DNA from 3 places in the Proteus sp. Marseille-Q3619 genome. Region 3 is predicted to be linked to each of the others. Evidence: predicted binding sites of a transcription regulator. Region 3 holds the regulator's gene; each other region holds the start of a gene.
What was found. Region 3 encodes PhoB, which activates phosphate uptake and scavenging genes when phosphate is short. Its sites were predicted from a motif close to CTGTCATAAAACTGNCNNAT; they were not measured.
Positions count from the first base shown of each region.

Region 1: a site for PhoB is predicted at 2,040-2,059, ahead of ugpB (sn-glycerol-3-phosphate ABC transporter substrate-binding protein UgpB). Genes of this name have one in related genera too.
Region 2: a site for PhoB is predicted at 1,539-1,558, ahead of phoA (alkaline phosphatase). Genes of this name have one in related genera too.

Region 1 covers NZ_CBDIMP010000001.1:2,721,734-2,725,025, reverse strand. Annotated here, with positions in the region: gene ACWPWK_RS12565 (carbamate kinase family protein) at 1-940, opposite strand, end outside; gene ACWPWK_RS12560 (glycerophosphoryl diester phosphodiesterase) at 1,264-1,998, opposite strand; gene ugpB (sn-glycerol-3-phosphate ABC transporter substrate-binding protein UgpB) at 2,173-3,292, shown strand, end outside.
Region 2 covers NZ_CBDIMP010000001.1:1,564,785-1,568,076, reverse strand. Annotated here, with positions in the region: gene ACWPWK_RS07145 (alpha/beta hydrolase-fold protein) at 1-1,474, shown strand, start outside; gene phoA (alkaline phosphatase) at 1,663-3,102, shown strand.
Region 3 covers NZ_CBDIMP010000001.1:2,925,653-2,928,944, forward strand. Annotated here, with positions in the region: gene sbcD (exonuclease subunit SbcD) at 1-770, opposite strand, end outside; gene phoB (phosphate regulon transcriptional regulator PhoB) at 992-1,681, shown strand; gene phoR (phosphate regulon sensor histidine kinase PhoR) at 1,705-3,003, shown strand.

The sequences.
Region 1 (3,292 bases), 200 kb from region 3:
CAATATGCGTTCCGGTTTCACCTTTTAAGGCAGAAGCCAGTTTTTCTGGCGTTGTGATAATCACTCTTTTTCCACCCGCGGCTAAAAATGAGAGGCTGGCTTCGATTTTTGGAAGCATACTGCCCGGAGGGAAATGCCCTTCATGCATATATTGTGTCATTTCCTCAACCGAGGTTTCACCCAATGCTTTTTGTTCTGGCTTACCAAAATGAATACAAACTTTTTCAACACCTGTGGTGATGATAAGAATATCTGCATGTAATTCTTTTGCTAGCAATGTTGATGACAAGTCTTTATCAATAACGGCATCGACACTTTGGTAATTTCCCTGTTCATTTTTAATCACAGGAATACCACCGCCACCCACAGCAATAACAACATAGCCGCATTCTGATAGTGACTTAATTGCACTAGATTCAATAACATGTTGTGGAATTGGAGAGGCAACAACACGACGATAACCACGACCAGAGTCTTCAACAAAATGCCATTGAGGATTTTCTTGCTTTAATTGCACCATCTCTTGTTCAGAGAAAAATGCACCAATAGGTTTTGTTGGAGAAACAAAATTAGGATCGTTTTTATCTACTTCAACTTGTGTGATAAGGGTAACTGCTTGTTTATTTTGTTGAACACGAAGCTTATTCGTTAACGCTTGTTGTATTAAATAGCCGATACCGCCTTGTGTATCTGCAACACAGTTGGCCAAAGGTGTTAACGGTAAACCTTCTTGCACATGCGCCACTTCAGCGCGACGTAAATCAAGCCCTACTTGTGGCCCATTACCATGAGTTAAAACAATATTATACCCTTCAGCCACCATATCACTAATATGGGCTGCAACCTCTTGTACTGCTTGTTCTTGATGAGCGATAGACTGGCTAGCATTGTCTTTAATAATACTGTTGCCTCCAATGGCAACAACAACGAGTTCTTTCATATTTCACTCTCAATTATATTATTGGCAATTAAAGTAGAAATAATGCACCTCTACTCTTAGAGGTTGGGTTGATAAGGTCGCCATATTTGCTAACCATTTTCCCCATTTTTATTTTTAATGAGATAAATATTACCTAGTTGAATAATATCTATTCATTAATTGCGCAGGATAATAGCAGAGAATGTAAAGAAAACATCTATTACTCAACGTTTCTCTTATTTAATTTCTGTAATTAAAATACGGAAAGAAAAGGATAAAAGGCGTCATCAAACACATCAATAACGCCTTATTCAATACAAGTAAGCAGGATTGTTAGTGCTTTTTCACTTTGCTATTTGATCAACATTTGGTAGATAAACATCAGGCATATCAGTGATCAGCATATCAACACCCCATTGCTCAAAATCTTTCACTTCTTCAGGATTATTCGGGGTATAACAATAAATTTCATAACCCGCTTGTTTCAACATTTGAGCTTGTTCTTGTGTGAGATATTTGTAATTACAATGCACACTAAAACCATCGATCGCTTTTAGTGTTTCTAACGCATTATCAGGAATTTCATCCCACAATTGGCCTCTGCGAATAAAAGGCAGGTATCGTTTCATAACGATCAGTGCATGCGTATCAAAAGAAGAAAATAAAATTTGCTCATTCGGAATATCTGCACTTTTTATCATGTCAGAAACCGCTAAACATAAACGTTCAACATCATCATCAGGCCATGTTTTCAATTCAATATTGAGCTTTGTTCCTGAACGCTTAATAAGCTGCAATCCTTGTCTTAAAGAAGGAACTTTCTCACCTTGATAGAGTGAACTAAACCAACTTCCTGCATCAAGGCGATGTAAATCATCTAAGGTATGAAAACGCACAGCACCTTGCCCATTCGTGCAACGATTAACTGTTTTATCATGAATAAGCACAGGAACATGATCCGCGGTTAATTGCACATCCGTTTCAATCCATTCGCACCCAAAATCAATCGCCATTTTAAACGCAGCCAATGTATTTTCAGGCGCTTTTCCAGAAAAACCTCGGTGAGCAGCTATCTTCATTTCTCTCTCCTTTTCATTTGTGCCGACATCATGACAACCATTTATGACAGCAATTTGACAGTCATACCATCAATATATCTTCATTTAATTGTCACCCATTTGTCATAAACAACATTTAGGGTAATTCGCAGATTAGATTGCACCTTTAACTTTCGATTAAAAAGGAAATTCTGCATGTCGATAAAATCAATAACAGGTCTTGCTGTTGCAATGGCGTTATTTACTTCTCCTACACACGCAAAAACACAAATTGAATGGTGGCATGCAATGGGAGGTGCGCTCGGTCAAAAAGTAAATCAAATCGCCTCTGATTTTAACGCCAGTCAATCTGAATATGAGATAAAACCCGTTTATAAAGGCACTTACGCTGAAACGATGACCAGTGCAGTGGCTTCATTTCGTGCTAAAAACCAACCCGCTATTGTGCAAGTCTTTGAAGTGGGCACAGCGAGCATGATGGGGGCAAAAAAAGCCGTTTTTCCTGTTTATCAATTAATGGAAAAAACTAACGAGCCTTTTGATCCTAATAGTTATTTATCAACTGTCACGGGCTATTACACCACCAGCGATGGAAAAATGATGTCACTGCCGTTTAATAGCTCTACGCCTGTACTTTATTACAACAAAGCCCTCTTTAAAAAAGCAGGCATAGAGCAACCACCAAAAACATGGAAAGAGATGGAAGCTGTTTCTCAGAAACTGCTCGATTCTGGAGTAAAATGTGGATTTACCACCACATGGCAATCATGGACACAAATCGAAAATTTTGGTGCGCGTAATAATTTACCTATTGCGACAAAAAATAACGGTTTCGATGGTTTTGACACTACCTTCCTTTTTAATAAAGCGCCTTTCGTTAATCATATTCAACAAATGGCAGATTGGTCGAAATCTGGTATTTTCAAATATGGCGGACGTCAATCGGATGCAATGCCACTGTTTTATACCCAAGAATGCGCCATGGTGATGGAATCATCAGCAGGTTTTGCGGGCATTAAAGAGAATATGAAAGGGATTGATATTGGTGTTAGCCAATTACCTTATGACGATTCTCTTGTACAAAAACCTGCGAATACCATTATTGGCGGAGCGTCTTTATGGGTTATGTCGGGACGTCCAGATGCCGAATATAACGGTGTTGCCAAATTCTTTACCTATCTTTCAAGCCCTGAAGTACAAGCCGATTGGCACCAAGCAACAGGTTATTTACCGGTGACTAAAGCCGCTTATGCGTTAACACAACAGCAAGGCTTTTATCAGCAAAATCCGGGCGCAGATACGGCAATATTACAAA
Region 2 (3,292 bases), 1.4 Mb from region 3:
AACAGGTCAGTTTGATAACAACAATGCGCTGTGTTTTACCACGTATTTAGAGAGTCAACGTTATGCCGAACTGAATGTGAAAGGGGTACAAAATCTACGATTAGAAACCCAAAATGGCACACATATCCGTAGCTTATTAAAAGATGTTCCTGCGGATGGGCAACAAAAAGTACGCTTTTTATTACCTGAAACTACGAGTTATCAATTAATTGCACAAGGTGAGGTGGGAAAACCGTGGCAATTCACACTGATAACACAGCCTTATCAGCCTTTAGATAAAGATGCGGGAATTGCACCTATTAGCCCTCGTTTACAAATACTTGCTCATCAATTGAATCAACAAAATATTCAGGCATTTTGGCAACAAGTACGTCACGAAGGTGCACCCCTTATTGAGCCTTATGATAAGGATAAAAAGTTAGTGACTTTTTTATGGCAAGGTGCAAAAAAGAATGTCTATTTATTGGGATCACCCGATGGTAATCATGATCCATTAACCCATTTAGCCAATAGTGATATTTGGTATCGTAGCTATATCGTACCTAACGATACATTAATGCAATATAAATTAGCACCTGATGTGCCTATCATTGAAAATGCAGAGCCATTCGAACAGCGTCGCGCTATTTTAACCACAGCACAGGCAGATCCGCTGAATTCTCAAGATTCACCAAGCAAATCTGAGGATATTTATAATCACTTTTCTTTATTATCGTTAGATAGTCAACGTGAATGCCAATTGCCTGATATTCTTGATAGAAAAATGAAAGGCAACACAGAAATTGTGCGTTTTCACAGTCAGATCTTAAATAACGATCGTGAAATAGCGCTTTACCAGCCTGCTAAAAAAATGGAAGTACCTCGACTCTTAGTGTTATTTGATGGTCAAACTTATCGTCGCCAATATGGTATTGATCGGTTTTTTGATAAACAGATCGAAGAAGGGAAATTGGCACCGATGATGATCTTATTTGTTGATAGTATTGATAGTGATCGTCGTAGTGTTGAGTTACCACCAAATCCTGATTTTTACCGTTTCTTGGCAGATGAACTCTTTGTTTGGTTAGAAAAAGAGAAAGGTATTCACGTATCAGGAGAAGAAACCATTGTGGCGGGTTCGAGTTATGGAGGATTAGCGTCTTCATGGGTGGCATTTAATCGTCCTGATCGCTTTGGTAAAGTGCTGAGTATGTCAGGCTCTTATTGGTGGGCGCCTGAAAATGAAGAGCCTGAATGGCTTATTCGACAATTTGAGCAAGCAGATAAAAAACCATTACAGTTTTTCTTAGAGGCTGGGTTATTTGAAAACCGTGGTGATAAAGGGGGGATTTTAAATAATAATCGCCATCTTAAACTGGTTTTAGAACAAAAAGGTTACCCAGTTCAATCGCTAGAAATGGCAAGTGGGCATGATTATATCTCTTGGTGTGAAACGCTATATCTCGGTGCGAAAGCATTAACTAAAGAACATTAATATTGATAATGACAGAAGCTTATGAGTGATGATAAACGGCATAAGCTTCTGATTTGTCACCAACCTGTCATAAAGCTGTCATCAAAATCGCGTTTACTCTTCATTTCTCTGTCATTTAACTGCCGTAAGCTTTTCCTGACTTAAAACATTAACCCTGTTTTTTTACTTTAGAGTGCAAGGAAAAAGCTATGTCTCATCGTTACCAACGTTCTATTTTATCCGTTATTGTAACAACGCTATTAGCTGGCGCGAGTTTCTCTTCTTTTGCTGCTCCCGTTGCTGCTGATGCCATTTTAGCTCAAGATCGTGCAGCAAAAGGTAATATCACGGAATTTGGCGGTGCTCGCCGTATGACTCAAGATCAAACTGAGACATTAAAAGCAGCTTTAAATAATAACCAAGCGAAAAATGTAATCCTCTTTATTGGTGATGGTATGGGGGATTCTGAAATCACCGTTGCTCGTAACTATGCCGAAGGTGCGGGTGGTTTCTTTAAAGGTATCGATGCCTTACCTATTACGGGTCAATACACACACTACGCTTTAGACAGAAAAACCCAAAAACCTAATTATGTAACAGACTCTGCCGCTTCTGCGACAGCATGGGCTTCGGGTGTGAAAACCTATAATGGTGCATTAGGGATTGATGTGTTTGGTAAGGATCACCAAACTATTTTGGAATTAGCAAAAGCCAATGGAAAGGCGACAGGGAACGTGACAACCTCTGAAATTCAAGATGCAACACCTGCGGCTCTGTTCTCGCATGTAACAGGACGCAAATGCTATGGCCCTGTTGAAACCTTAGAGAAATGCTCAACAAACGCATTGGAAAATGGCGGTAGAGGTTCTATCTCTGAGCAATTATTAGTGACTCGCGCTGATGTCACATTAGGTGGTGGAGCAAAAAGTTTTGCTCAAACCGCAGTGGCGGGTGAATACAAAGGCAAAACGTTAGAGCAACAAGCCATTGAGCGTGGTTATCAAATCGTGAAAGATGCCAAATCACTCGATGCGATTACGCTTGCGAACCAAGATAAGCCTGTACTAGGTTTATTCCATGAAGGCAATATGGCAGTGGCATGGGAAGGCCCTAAAGCGACTTACCACGGTAATTTAAATAACCCACCTTTAGAGTGCAAACCTAACGCTAAACTTGATCCGAATGCGCCAACACTGGCACAAATGACCAAAAAAGCGATCGATTTGCTGAAAACCAATGAAAATGGCTTCTTCTTACAAGTCGAAAGTGCTTCTATCGATAAGCAAGATCATAATGCGAATCCTTGCGGACAAATTGGTGAAACTGTTGCACTAGATGAAGCCGTACAAATCGGTTTAGATTTTGCTAAACAAAACGGCGACACTCTGATTATCGTGACTGCTGATCATGCGCATTCAAGCCAAATTATTGAAGCTGATGTGAAATCCAGTGGGTTAACACAGGCACTTATCACTAAAGATGGTGCGGTTATGGTGGTGAATTACGGTAACTCAGAAGAAGAGTCTCAAGAGCATACAGGAGCACAATTACGGGTTGCCGCTTATGGTCCACATGCGGCTAATGTGGTTGGGTTAACTGACCAAACAGATTTGTTTTTCACAATGCGTGATGCGATGGGTCTGAAGTAAGTTCAAGTTGAATTTATAGTCTGTCTGAACTTGTAGTCGAATTGCCTTACTAAATTGTTGTATTTTCGCGCGGCTTAGAGAGATACCCTCTGGTCGCGTTTTTTTATTAGGATTTGAGTCTGCTAAAAATAAAGTGATAATAAATCAATAGGTTATTTACAGTCTGATTTTGAAAGTGACACTTTCTCTG
Region 3 (3,292 bases):
TGTCCACATTCATCAAAACTTAACGGAATAGGAGAGCCGCTATAACGAATATGACCTGATTTATTCACCACTTGAGGGCGATGAATATGACCAAGGGCAATATAGTCAAATTCAGGAAATAGGGTTGCTGAAAAGGCTTCTAAGGTGCCGATATAAATTTCACGGACGGAATCTGTCACACTCGCTCCAATCGTGGTGAGATGACCCGTTGCAATAATGGGAATATCGACATTTAATTGCTGACGTAATTCGAGAGCTGCTTGATATTGAGCTTGATAATATTCAGCAATCGCTTCTTTTAAGGCTGTTTGTTTTTCAGCACCTGATTGCCCACTTTTACTGCTGATCATGTCTCTAGGGCGTAGATAAGGGATTGCACAAAGTAATGCTCCTGGAGTGTTATCTTTTTTAGGAAGAATTAACGGAGCTTGTGGTGTTTCAGCATGAACATTGGCAATAACGGTCGTATTTAAACATGCCAACAGTGATTTTGATTCATTTAGTGTTGCCACCGAATCGTGATTACCACCTAGAATAACGAGCTGACATTGTGTATCTCTAATAGCAACAACAAAACGGTTATAAAGCTCTCGGGCGTAGCTTGGAGGGGAGCCAGTATCAAAAATATCACCCGCAACAATCAGAGCATCAACTTGGTAATGTTTAATTTGTGCTAATAACCAATCAAGAAACTGTTGGTGTTCTTTAGCTCGAGTCTTAGTAAAAAAATATTGCCCTAAATGCCAGTCTGATGTGTGAATAATCCGCATTGCTATCCCTCTTTTTTATCTGGTGAAGAGTATAGCGCACCTTGCTTTTTTAGTGAAAACTCAACAATAACTCCCTTTTTTGAGTGATATTTCACCAAAAAATGATTTATTTACCTTAACAACAGGGATCTATTTCAGTAATGTTAAGGCTAGTCATAAATCTGTCATAAAAGTGCATCATAATCATTTTGACCCTCTATATACATTACACAGGATAGAGTATGGCAAGGCGTATTCTTGTTGTTGAAGATGAAACCGCAATTCGAGAGATGATCTGTTTTGTTTTGGAACAAAATGGTTTTCAACCTATTGAAGCAGAAGACTATGATTCTGCATTGAGTTTTCTTATCGATCCTTACCCTGATCTGGTTTTATTAGATTGGATGATCCCTGGTGGATCAGGCTTGCAGGTAATAAAACAGATGAAGCGGGAAAGTAATACCCGTGATATTCCCATTATTATGCTAACGGCAAAAGGGGAAGAAGAAGATAAAGTCCAAGGCCTAGAGACGGGTGCTGATGATTATGTTATCAAACCGTTTTCACCTAAAGAGCTTGTTGCCCGAGTGAAGGCGATTTTACGGCGTTTATCACCGATGTCAGCGGAAGATGTTATTGAATTCAATGGACTCGGTCTTGATCCTGTTTCTCACCGCGTCACAAGTCAAGATAAGCCGATTGATATGGGCCCTACCGAATTTAAACTCCTACACTTTTTTATGACACATCCTGAACGCGTATATAGCAGAGAACAACTGCTAAACTACGTTTGGGGAACCAATGTTTATGTCGAAGACCGTACTGTTGATGTGCATATTCGTCGTTTACGTAAGGCTATTGAAGAAGATGGCCATGACAGAATGATACAGACAGTACGTGGAACGGGATATCGTTTTTCTGCCCGTTTCTAAGTCAATATGGGAGTAATCGTCAGGTGTTAGAACGACTATCGTGGAAAGCCCTCGTTTGGGGGCTATGTCTATTTTGCTTGCCTGCCTTTATATTATCGCTTTTTATTGGGCATCTTCCTTGGTTGCTGGTGGCATCGCTTCTCAGTGCCCTTGTGTGGCATGCCTATAATTTGCTGAAATTATCTAAATGGTTATGGTTAGATCGCTCTGTATTACCTCCGGAAGGGAGAGGGGGATGGGAGCCTATTTTTTATGGTATTCGACAGACCCAACAACGTAATCGTAAACGACGCAGAGAATTAGGCGACTTAATTAAACGTTTTAGAAGCGGGGCTGAAAGTTTACCCGATGCTGTTGTGATGATGACAAATGAAGGGAATATTTTTTGGTGTAATAGTCTAGCTCAACATCTATTAGGCTTTCGCTGGCCTGATGATAATGGGCAAAATATTTTTAACTTATTACGTTATCCTGATTTTTTGCACTATTTTACCGCAGGTGATTTTAGTCGCCCCTTAACTATTTCACTAAATAATGGCTCTATTGTTGAGTTTCGTGTGATGCCATATAGCGAAGATCAGCGCTTAATGGTGGCGCGCGATGTAACAGAAAAAAATAAACTAGAAAACTCACGACGTGATTTTTTTGCTAATGTCAGTCATGAGCTAAGAACACCACTAACCGTTATTCAAGGTTATCTTGAGATGATGGAAGAAAATAGTGTAGCAAAACCCGCAGAGCATAAGGCGATAGTTACGATGCAAGAGCAGGCTAAACGTATGGATACGCTTGTTCAGCAACTCTTACAGCTTTCTCGTATCGAATCTGCTCCTCATATTGATTTAAACAAAATTGTTGATATTCCTGCCATTTTGGCTTTATTACAACAAGAAGCGAACTCACTAAGCCAAGGTCAACATCAGATTGTTTTTGATGTTGATGAAGAGTGGGCTGTTCGTGGTAATGAAGAGCAACTGCGTAGTGCTGTTTCTAATTTAGTGTATAACGCCATTAATCACACTGAAGAGGGTACAACAATCAAAGTGAGTTGGAAGAAAATACCCCAAGGTATGTTATTTAGTGTTTCAGATAATGGGGCGGGGATCAGCGCTGAACACTTAACACGTTTAACAGAGCGTTTTTATCGCGTAGATAAAGCTCGCTCTCGTCATTCTGGCGGTACTGGTTTAGGTTTGGCGATTGTGAAAAAATCGTTGCTTCATCATCACTCTCAATTGAATATTGAAAGTAAAGTAGGTGTTGGGAGTACATTCTCTTTTATCCTTCCTCAAACATTGCTTACTGCTAAAAAAACACACTAGCAGAATGTCTTTTTTAAAGCCTTTATCACTTCTATTCAATCAGTGATAAAGGCTTTTTTGTCCTTTTTTAATCTTTTTAATATCAATAAAAACTAATATCGTAGTGTTAAATTTTAATATTATTAATTAATGGTAACTTTAAATGACGCTAATATTCAATATTATTGGTGATAAAATGCACAAATCATATCATGTATATTCGATGATATATGACAGTTATAACTAGACCTGAAAAATAGTTTAGATGATTCTTCTGGTTTTTAGATTGGCTATTGCCTTTTTTCATTAT